2 regions of the Oceanobacillus sp. B139/18 genome follow, and region 1 is predicted to be linked to the other one. Evidence: riboswitches for the same ligand, from Rfam matches in the RefSeq annotation. Region 1 holds a riboswitch; the other holds the start of a gene.
The links. A riboswitch is a leader RNA that binds a small molecule or an ion and turns the genes downstream of it on or off. The one in region 1 is predicted to bind S-adenosylmethionine.
Positions count from the first base shown of each region.

Region 2: it holds a riboswitch for S-adenosylmethionine, as region 1 does, so the genes downstream of both, ACZSMY_RS03200 (methionine biosynthesis PLP-dependent protein) here and ACZSMY_RS07090 (5-methyltetrahydropteroyltriglutamate--homocysteine S-methyltransferase) in region 1, are expected to answer to the same signal.

Region 1 covers NZ_JBVFXI010000001.1:1,460,855-1,466,716, reverse strand. The annotation lists gene ACZSMY_RS07105 (MDR family MFS transporter) at 1-518, shown strand, start outside; gene ACZSMY_RS07100 (Fic family protein) at 841-1,182, shown strand; gene ACZSMY_RS07095 (hypothetical protein) at 1,470-1,943, shown strand; SAM riboswitch class I at 2,058-2,160, shown strand; gene ACZSMY_RS07090 (5-methyltetrahydropteroyltriglutamate--homocysteine S-methyltransferase) at 2,257-3,372, shown strand; gene ACZSMY_RS07085 (GNAT family N-acetyltransferase) at 3,882-4,355, shown strand; gene ACZSMY_RS07080 (quinone oxidoreductase family protein) at 4,372-5,346, shown strand; gene ACZSMY_RS07075 (GNAT family N-acetyltransferase) at 5,451-5,862, shown strand, end outside.
Region 2 covers NZ_JBVFXI010000001.1:661,273-667,134, reverse strand. The annotation lists gene ACZSMY_RS03210 (NAD(P)/FAD-dependent oxidoreductase) at 1-1,007, opposite strand, end outside; gene ACZSMY_RS03205 (hypothetical protein) at 1,319-2,221, opposite strand; SAM riboswitch class I at 2,531-2,635, shown strand; gene ACZSMY_RS03200 (methionine biosynthesis PLP-dependent protein) at 2,785-3,891, shown strand; gene spx (transcriptional regulator Spx) at 4,062-4,469, opposite strand; gene dacB (D-alanyl-D-alanine carboxypeptidase/D-alanyl-D-alanine endopeptidase) at 4,792-5,862, opposite strand, start outside.

The sequences.
Region 1 (5,862 bases):
TGGTTGGCTTCTCGGCGCTTGAATCTGGGCTTGTCTTGTTGCCCGGTGCGATTATAATGGGATTCTCCAACCCGATTACCGGTTATCTTTTTGATAGATTCGGAGGAAAATGGCTTGCTCGGGGCGGCTTGTTACTGCTAGCCTTGACAACTTTTGCATTCACGAATTTATCTGCGGATACAAGCTTCAACTATCTGGCAACCATGAATGCCATTCGCATGATTTCGATTGCCATGGTAATGATGCCTATGACAACCATGGCATTGAACCAGCTGCCTAACGAATTGATTCCGCACGGGACAGCAATGAATAATACATTCCGCCAAGTAGCTGGCTCGGTTGGTACAGCAGTGCTTGTAACAATCATGTCCACTGCAGCTATACCAGGTGAGGATATCAATGGTATTATTCATGGTGTGAATGTTTCCTTTATCGTAGCAGCAATTATTGCTATCGTTGGATTTATTCTTTCTTTTAAATTAAAAGAAGAGATAAAACCGGGAAATCGTGTCAGCTAAGGCTCTAATATCAAGCTAAATAAAGTACCAGGCATTGTAACAATTGATTATTGTTAGATGTCTGGTACTTTTTTTGATGGAGTATTGAAGAGAGTATTTACATTTATAGTTTCCTTCATAGAATTCTAAGAAAGTTGATCGGACTTGGTATATGGTATAATGGTGGTTAGCATCATTTGGGACGAATAAAATATAATGGAAGAAATTTAAAGATCAGAGAACTCGTTATTTTTTACACTTTAAGAAAGCATAAAGAATTCAAGGAATAAAGTATAAGTGCAACGTTTTTGATGGGGCGAGTAATCGCAGTCCCAACTAAGGCATTCGCGAAAGGCTTGCACTCCAGAGTATAAGGGATTCTAAGAAAGTAAAATACGCTTTCAAGACTCCCCCTTTAGGAAAAGCTTGTCTGCTGCATGCAAAATTTGTAAATATTCATCCTTTTTCTAACGGAAATGGAATAACCTCTAGATTACTTATGAATTTTGAATTGATGAAGTCTGGATTTCCTCCAATTACAATTGAAAAGGACGATAGATTCAAGTATTACGAGGCTTTAGATATTTCTGGAACAGAAGGGGATTATGAACCCTTTCTATTGTTTATAGCCGAGCGAGAGGTGAAAACGTTAGAAAATTATTTAGCTTTTTTAAAAGATTTATAAATAGAACCTTCATTTAGTAGAAGTTTATCGGCACATAGGATGTGATAGGATGGAATTAAATCAAAAAGAAGATGAATTTGCTACGAAAACTACAGCTCAAAATTTGGGGAGCGAATGGCTCTAAACTAACTGAGCGATAAAAAAGTTGTTACTGTCGTTTCAGAAACATGAAAATTTAGGGAAATCTTCAGTTGATATTGTAGTACAGTGAGTTAAAAGAATATATATTCATTAGGATGTAATAGTCCCTTATAATATAGGTATAGACAAGGAGGATTCAATGAATTTTGAATAATAAAAAAATGGATTTTTCTACCCTTGTTGCCAATTTGCTTACTGTTGGTCTAGTAATGGGTAGTATCGCAGTTATTGTAGCCATTCCTATTTTAATAACATATGGTTTATCTAATATTTTAGCAGGCTGGAATCTTATCGAAATACATTTTTTTGATAGTATTTTTATTAATTTTCTTTACTTCGGAGGATTGCTTTTTCTGTCTTACGTGGTGGGGATGCTGTTTGATTTGTTATATATGCTAATCCTTAAAGCAGCGAAAATGAAACAGACAAAGAAAGTAATGCTTTGGAGTTATGTCGTTCAATGGTTGCTTAGTGTTAGTTTTTATAAAATATGTATTGAGCCCCTATTTACGAGGGTTAGTGTATCATGGGAAGGAGCAGCTATTTTATTTTTTTGCTTGTATTTTTCTGCTTTTGTGATCAGTGAAGATTATAAAATTTTTTCCGATAAAAAAAGGTAACGCAATTTTGATTTAAAATCGATCGCAGAAAGATTCCTATATTTTGGGATTCTCCTTGACGAATTCATTGCTTCCATGTAAAGTAAACTGTAATTATTCGTATAATTCCATATATTCTTATCGAGAAAGGTGGAGGGACTGGCCCGCTGAAGCCTTAGCAGCAGACGTTGATTTGTACTGTGCTAATTCCAGAAGCATTTTTGCTTGAAGATAAGAAGAGATTTTATCATATCGAACCTCTTCTATTTTCGGAAGGGGTTTTTTTTAATGGAATATAGAATGAATATAGGAGACAAAGAGGAAGGGGTATTCGATGGCGATATCAGCAGAGACAAAAAATACACGGGCTCCATTCAGAGCAGATCATGTAGGGAGTTTTCTTCGTCCCAAGCGTTTAAAAGAAGCGCGTGCCCAGAGGGCAAAAGGAGAAATCAGTGCAGAACAATTGCGTCAATTGGAAGATGAGGAAATTATCAAACTGGTAGAACAGCAGAAAAAAGCAGGTCTTCAATCGGTGACAGATGGGGAGTTTCGCCGTGCCTGGTGGCATTTTGATTTTCTGGAAGGCTTCGATGGCGTGGAAGGCTATACCGCGGAGCAAGGCTTGCAATTCACTGGTGTGGAAACGAAAAAACGAGGCATTAAGGTAACCGGTAAAATTGGTTTTAGTAATCATTATATGATTGAGCATTATAAATTCCTGCATGGTATTGCCGGGGATGCGGTTGCAAAATTTGCGATTCCGAGTCCGAACATGCTCTTTTTCCGGGCGGATTTTGAAGAAGGAATTTATGAAAATGATGAAGCCATTATTGATGACCTGGTTGCTGCTTATCAAGGGGTGATTCAGGCATTATACGATGAAGGCTGCCGCTACTTACAGTTGGATGATACGTCCTGGGCAACCTTTTTCTCAGAGAAGGGCAGAAATTCGTTGCTTGAAAAAGGAAGAAATCCAGAGAAAACAGCTGAATTATGTGCGAGAGCAATCAATGAATCGATTGCGAACAGACCGGATGATATGCTGGTAACAATGCATATTTGCCGGGGGAATTTCCAATCTACCTATATGTCAAGCGGCGGTTACGAGGCGGTGTCAGAAACGATTTTTGGCGGTTTACAGGTGGATGGTCTTTTCCTGGAGTTTGATGATGACCGCTCGGGCGGATTTGAACCTTTACGCCATGTGAACCGTGATGATTTATTCATTGTGCTGGGTCTTATCACGTCTAAGTTCAGCGAGCTGGAAGATCCGGAGGCTGTTAAAGCAAGAATTACAGAAGCGGCGGGCTATGTACCGTTGAATCAGCTTTGCCTGAGTCCTCAATGCGGGTTTGCTTCCACAGAGGAAGGGAATTTATTGAGTGAGAAACAGCAATGGGAAAAAATCCGGCATGTTGTGCGAATTGCTGAAGATGTGTGGAAATAAGGGATATGAGAAAAAGGAGATTTGGAGAGGTGGGCTTTCCAAATCTCCTTTTTGCCGAACTTTTTGAATACGTACTATGAGTCATTTAGAGAAGATTGTTTTGAATGAAAATACTTTTGAGTTAATAAACCAGTATTGAAAACGGAAGCTAAGGTGATGAACAAAAATAAATTTGCCATTATGTCACTGATTCGATAAGTAAAATTAAAAAGTAAGTAAGTGTTTATGATGAATAATAATGAAACAACTGACGAAAGGATGAATTGATTTTTAAACGATTTGAACAAAAAAACGCTCCTCTCTTTGTCAACCTAATTTAAATTAAGGTTAACATGCGGGCGCGAAAAATTAAATATAAATTCTAAAAAAATTCAAACAAAGAAAGAAATCATTATAATTTTTTGATATATTAGTAATAACAATAAGGATATTCAGCTGTTTGATCATGGGAAATAAAAGAATTTATACGAATGATAGTACATCGTTTCAAATAAAAGGGAGAATGTAGAATGGAAATTCGCAGTTTGCAAAGTTCGGATTATGATGTCCTGATTCCGCAGATAAACGACTGGTGGGGCGGGCGTGATATGGCAGGGATGCTGCCTAAATTATTTTTTCAACATTTTAAGAATACCAGTTTTATCGCAGAAGAAGATGACGAGATGGTAGGTTTTTTAATTGGATTTTTATCACAGGATCAGTCAGATGAAGCATATATCCATTTTGTAGGTGTACACCCGGATTACAGAAAGAAAGACATTGGAAAAACACTTTATGAGAAATTTTTCACCAAAGTTAAAATGTCTGATCGGAAAATCATCCGCTCCATCACTTCTCCCGTGAATAAAACGTCGATTGCGTTTCATCAAAAAATGGGCTTTGTGTTGGAGCGAGGAGACAAAACAGTAGATGGTGCAGCAGTAAAAGCAAATTATGATGGGTTTGGCAATGATCGCGTTCTGTTTAAGAAAGAGCTGACATAAAAAGGGAGGAAATAAGATGAAAGCGGTTATAATGAATGAATTTGGCGGATCAGATGTGCTGCAATTCAAAGAAATACCAAAGTCGGAACCTCAAACCGATGAAATTTTAATTAAAGTGATTTATACCAGCGTGAATTATGCTGATATTAAGAATAGAACCGGCAACAAAGCGAAGGCAAATTTCCCGATGATTTTAGGATTAGATGCCGCTGGAGTAGTCGAGAAGGTTGGAGCATCTGTAGAAAGCGTCAAGCCTGGTGACCGGGTTATATGCTTTCCAAAAGGGGGCGCCTATGCGGAATATGTCCTGGCCTCGGAGTTACTTACTTTTAAAATTCCAGATGAATTAGATTTTAAAATGGCTGCAGCATGCCCGACTGTCGGCTTTTTATCTTATAAATTAACATATGATTTAGCACAAATAACTCCAGATGATACGGTTTTAGTCCATTCGTCGGCCGGTGGAGTCGGTTCAACGATTATTCAGATGGCCAAATTGCTCGGAGCCAAACGAATTATTGGTACGGTCAGCAGCCTTGAAAAAAGCAGCGTGCCGTTTGAATTAGGAGCGGATGATGTTTATACATATACAGATTTTGATGAAAAAATAAAAGAAACAACAGATCGTAAAGGTGTAGACGTTATTTTTGATTCGCAGGCTGGAGAGATAACCGAAAGAAGTATGAAGGTTTTATCGCATTTTGGCAAGCTGGTTCATTTTGGGAATTCATCAGGCAGTATTGGAAATTTTAATACAAAGGAAGTGCACGCGAGCTGCCGGTCTGTACTGGGGTTCAGCTTAGGTACGACAAGAAAAGAAAGGCCGGAGACATTGGAAGCCGTATCTCAAAATGTCCTTGAATTAATAGTGAACGGAAAATTAGAAATAAAAGTCGGTACAGTGTTTCCTCTTGAAAAAATAGCGGAAGCACATGATTTTATCAGCAGCAGGAAGAGTACTGGGAAGATATTGATTCATGTTTCTGATTGATGGGAATGCGATGAGGAGTAAGAGAAGAAATAATGTCTTAACTGGAAGAATGTAAGATTTTAATCATGTAGAAGCTACTATTGACGTCTATTGGAGGAAGCAGGATGATACGAAAACTGACAAAAGAGGATCATGCAAAAGTAATGGAGTTAGTTGAGCCTAAGGCTGCAGAAAATTTGTTTATTATTGGAGACATTGAAGCGTTTGGCTATGACTCAGATATTCAAGATGTCTGGGGAGAATGGAAACAGGAAGATTTAATCGCTGTTCTCCTGCGCTATCGTGAGAATTTCATTATTTACAGTGAAGGGGAGTATGATGTAAAAGGGTTTGCGGAGAGGACTAACGACTATAAACAGCGGTGCAATGTGAGTGGTCTGAAACTGGCTGTCACCCCTTTGCTTAAACACATGGATAAAGTCATTCGTGTACATAGAGAAATGTATTATGCAGCTTGTGAAGAATTAAGCTACACAACGACTTTAGAACAAGCTGAGCAGGTAGAATATTTGCAGC
Region 2 (5,862 bases), 800 kb from region 1:
TCATCACGAATCAATGCAACAATGTTATCTGCTGCTTTCGCGCCTTCTTGTACAGCCAGCTGACCAGTTGGAGGGAATGGTTTTCCAGTTTCCGGATCCATTGTCCATGAGCAGTCTCCAAGGATAAAGATATTTTCTTCTCCTTCTGGACGTAAATCTAATCCAACATTTACTTTTCCTTTGAATAATTCAAATCCGGATTCAGCCAATACCGGGTTACCCATTACGCCGCCTGTCCATACAACTGTACCAGCTTTGATTAATTCGTTATCTTCGCCGACAACAAATCCGTCTTCTGTACATTCTTTGATGGCAGTACCAATACGGAATTCTACGCCACGATTTTCTAAGGACTGTTTTCCGTAAGAAACTAAATCTTCATCAAACATAGGTAAAATAGATGGCATTGCCTCTACGTTAATAATTTTTGCTTTGCTGCGATCGATATCGTATTTTTTACATAGCTCAGGTACTTTGTCTGCAAGCTCACCAACAAATTCAATCCCTGTGAATCCGCCGCCGCCGACAACGATGGTAAGCTGCTCGTCACGTTTTTCTTCGCTTGAAGAATACTGAGCAAACTGATATTCAATGTGCTCTGCAATTAATCGGCTGGAATCAATATCTGTGATTGCATAAGCATTCTCTTCCATACCCGGAATGCCAAATGAGTTGGATACAAATCCAAGTGCAAATACAAGATAGTCATAAGCCACTTCGCTGTTTTCAAGAACAACGCGTTTTTCCTCACGCTTCACTTCCGTAACGGTATCGTAAATTAAACGTACACGCTTAGGGTTAACTACATCTGTTAGCATAAAACGTGCCTGATTCGGGGTAATCGTACCCGCTGCTACTTCATGTAACCATGTACTTTCATAATGGTAATTATGTTTGTTGATTAACACAATCTCAGCTTCTTCAGGAGACAGCTGTTGAGTTAAACGTCTTGTTGCAACTAATCCAGCATAGCCTGCACCAAGAACGACTACTTTTGGTTTACTCATAATTCATCTTCCATCCTTTCTATCTTCCACAAATAAAATGTAATGTAATTTCGAACTATCACGTTTAATAGTCACTGCATCTATTATAATATCAAATTTTGCGGGATTAGGCTAATTTTCATTATAATTTCTTTAGAAAACTTAGCGAAACTTGTTTTATCAAAGAACCCGCATGATATATATGCTTATTAATAGGTGCGAAAGTTGAGATTTTAATATTAAAAAACTGCAAATTCGCCAGGCTACAGCAAATTCGCAGTTTTATTTTACCTTATTAATTTAATTATGAAACAGCTGCTTTCTTTCGTAATTTAATCAGCATAGATGGATGCAGTATCGACCTCAGAACCTTTGTGCTCTTCAGAACCTTTATCTGTTTCTGAGTCTGAGTTTTCTCCCTCTTCTTCAGTCTCATGCTCTCCATTATTTTCTTCTTCTTCAGGATTTCCTTCCTCTGATTCCGGCTCTTCACTCTCTACATCTTCAGAATCGGGTTCCTTGTTGTTTGCATTATCATCGTTGCCATTTTCTTCCTCTTCCGGCTGTTTCGGCGGTTGATCCGATTTATCTTTTGAATCTTCTTTCTCTGAATTCTCTTCATTCCTGTCATTTGTGCCGGGCGCCTCAGTTTCAGCTCCAGAATTATTGGAATCAGAAAAGCGGCTATTTTTTTCAGATTGATTCTGATGTACAGAAGCTGTGGAACGTTGCGTATTATTCGATTCTGATTCTCGGCTTTCTGTATTCTCATTATTTTCACCAGCTGCGTTTTCCTTATTTGAAGCGTTACTGCTTTGTTCACTGTCAGCTGGCTCATCATTTGTTATTTGATTAGATGATGCTTCCTCAGAAGCTATATAATCTTCTTCCTGCACCTCTGTTTCTGGATTTGTGTATGTTTCTTCCTCTGTTTCGGTACCTTGAGTCACAGTACGCTCTTCCTGCACTTCTATTTCATTGTCTTCCTGCTGAAGTATGTTGCGATAATCTAAATTAGCTGTTTGATAAATTTGTTCATTGTCTCCTAATAACCGATTATTCCAGGAGGTTGTAAAAATCTCTACGCTTTCTCCAGTTTGTCCAGTTCCGTCTTCTGTACTCACTTCCATTGAATATTCTACAGAGCGGTTATCCTTATAAATCCCCATGCCAATGATGATAATACAACCTGCTAACATAGAAATGTTTACCCATAATAGCTTTTTTTTGCGCATATATCTTCTTCCTTTTTAAATAGTTTCATTCGGATATTTATTATTTCACCCTTTTTATTATCAGACATATCCAACTCATTCAGAGTAATTGTCCATTTTATAACCATTCAACAATACGTTCACTACACTACCATTGTAATCGTCATCGGAGTCCTTTTCAAATACTTTTCGTTTTTTTCAAGCTTCTTCTTTCTATACACAGCCTCTAAGCCAGTGTTGCCGGCTTTTTCATTTTTAAAAAAATCAAGACTTGATTTTTTTTCCTCGCTCTTGTAAAGTTAACGTAATTATAATTTAATAAAATTCCAATTCTTATCCAGAGAGACGGAGGGACTGGCCCGACGATGTCTCAGCAACCAGCTGCTTCTAGCAAGGTGCTAATTCCAGAAGGGAACTCCCCTTTAAAGATAAGATATGTATCATCACGATATCATACCCTTCTTATCTCATCTCTGGAATAAGAAGGGTTTTTTATTGATTTCACATGGGAAAATCATAAGAAAACAGCATATTCGCGAAAGATAAGCGAATTCATGTTTCTGGATTGAGGAGGCTGAAGGAAAATGAGAAAAATAGAAACAGCATTAGTACAGTTAGGTAATAAAACGGACGAACGGACAGGGGCTATAAATCCGCCTATTTACATGTCAACAGCTTATCAGCACCAGGGAATTGGCCATTCCACAGGTTATGATTATACGCGTACCAAGAATCCGACCAGATCTGTTTTAGAGGAAGGTTTCGCAAAGCTGGAAGAAGGAGATGCTGCTTTCGCCTGCAGCTCAGGAATGGCAGCTATTCAATTAGTTCTCTCCTCCCTGTTTCGTATGGGCGATCACCTTATCGCGACAAAAGATATCTACGGAGGAACTTACCGTATTTTTAATCATTTTGAAAAAGCTTATAATATTTCCGTGACCTATGATGTCTGTCAAAATATCACGGAAACAGAACGATGTATTAACGAAAATACAAAGGCTATCTTTTTAGAAACACCGACGAACCCGTTACTTCAGGAGGTGGATATTGAAAAGTATGCGGAGCTGGCTAAAAAGCATAACCTGCTGCTTATTGTTGATAATACATTTTTAACACCTTATCTCCAGCAGCCAATTACGCTTGGTGCGGATATTGTAGTGCATAGTGCGACAAAATATATCGGCGGCCATAATGATGTTTTAGCCGGTCTGGTCGTAACCAAAAGTCCTGACCTTTCCGAAAAATTATTTGAAATGCATAATGCGTCAGGAGCAACATTATCTGCTTCAGACAGCTGGCTGCTTGTCCGCGGGTTAAAAACACTTGCATTGCGTATGCAGCGTCACGAGGAAAACGCACAAGAAATTGCTGCTTACCTGCGAGACCACTCGTCAATTGGACAGGTTTATTATCCAAATAAAGGCGGCATGCTTTCATTTTGTTTAGAAGATGCCGACCAGGTGCGTTCTTTCTTAGCTAACCTCAACTTAATTGTATTTGCCGAAAGTCTGGGCGGTGTAGAAAGCTTTATTACCTATCCTACAACACAAACACATGCCGATATGCCGGAGGAAGAAAGAGATAACAGAGGAATCGGTGATGACCTTCTTCGTTTCTCTGTAGGAATTGAAGATGCGGAGGATTTAATAGCAGATATTGAGCAGGCGCTGCAGGTTGTCAGTAAAATTTAAAACAATACCCCAAAAAAGAGGCAGCTCATTTTAAAGCTGCCTCTTTTTTAGAGTAAAGATGAAATTATATTCTTCCTTACATATTATTTAATTTGCTCAACATTCAACATATGGAAGCATACAGCCATTTCATCGTATGCTTCCATAATTTAAGGTTCATTTAAGGTTCGTTACCCTTTTATTAAACCTAAATCCACTTTCCATTGTAACCATTGCAGCTGTCTCGTTTTACGAGGTAAGAATTGACGAATATCTTCCTCATGGTACCCAACTTGGAATCTTTTTTCATCCACCAAAATTGGACTTTTCAGCAGTCTTGGGTATTTGTGAATTAATTTCAATAAAGTTTGCAGAGACAAATCCTCTACATTCAAATTCAATTCTTTAAAAATTTTAGAACGGGTTGAAAGTATCTCATCCGTGCCTTCCACAGTCATTTGTAAAATATTCTTTAGTTCGTCAATTGTCAATGGTTGATGTAAAATATTTCGTTCCTTATAAGCAATTCCATTTTTGCGAAACCATTGTCTCGCTTTTCTTGTAGATGAGCAAGATACTCCGTAAATATGCACTGTCATATTCATTCTCCTTATTATTTGACATATTCATTACAAGATTCAAAGTGATTATGATGAAATGAAAGTAAAACATTTCTGCTTCTTCATTCCATTTTTTCTATCTTAGTTTCACTTTAGCATGGAAATGTGGTAAAACTATGGTAAGGTCATAAAAAAAACATGAAATGAAGCTTAATTCATCGAAATAAAGCTTGCTGCTATTATTCCTTCGCTCTATAAATATGCTTCCCCGGCTTCACGATTCCACAATACGCCCTTAAACTTCTGTTTAATAACAGCTTAAATCAAATAATGAACCCCCCCAAAAAACAAATGACAAAGGTCAACACCATTCTTCTATCTCCGCCATTATCGCAACCAGTTCATCTTCTAATTCTTTTCCTGTATCCGTATCTAATAAATGATTAAATAAGATGGAAAAGATAAGCCGTTCTCCCTTTCCATTGGTTACATAACCGGAAAGAGTGCTGACACCTTCAATGGTTCCTGTTTTTGCCTGAACATCCAGTCCCTTCATACGTTCACGTAAAGTGCCTCCAATCATTTTATCGGCTTCTCCAGCTGCCGGCAGACTGGCTAAAAATTCAGGGAACCACTTTTCCTGCTGGATTTCGTACAGTAAACGCGTCAGTTCTTCGGCTGGAATAAAGTTAGCTGCTGAAATTCCGGAACCATCCTTTAACTGGATTGTATCCAGATTGATTGAATAGGTAGCCAGAGCTTCTTTCACTGCTGCCAGACCCGATTCCCATGAACCGTCATCATATGTTTTACGCCCTAATTCTTTTGTGAGCATCTCACCAATCCCATTATTGCTAAGCTTCATAAAGGGAATAATAATGCCAGTTAATGGCGGTGACTGTTTATGGTAAATACACGCTGCATCTCCCTGAAGCTTTCCTTTTTTTATCCGGCCTTCTAACGCAATACCTTCCTTTTTTAATATTTGCCGGATTGTGTCTGCGATATAATTTTCAATATGTTTAATAGCCATATATACTTCCTGCTTTCCTTCTTTCCTGCCGATTTTTCCTGATATAAAAAAGTGATTTGCTGAATTATTCCGCCTTACAATCAATGCTTCTTCATCTGCTTCTTCTGTCGTTACAGCATCGTTGGTCACCGTAATTCCTTCCGTATGCGGCAGGATTTCTATCTTTGGGGTTGTATGCAATTTTTCCGGGGTAATGATTAATTTAATAGCATTCGTATCATAATCTGTATCTGGAGCAAGTGTTAAAGCAGATACTTCTGAACCATACCCGTATTGCTGATCAGCCCAAATTAAATCATCAGACCAGCGGATATCATCGTACCAGCTGTCATCAAGAATAAAGTCTCCGGATATATTTTTGATCCCACGCTCTTTTAAAGAAGCCACAAACTGTTTATA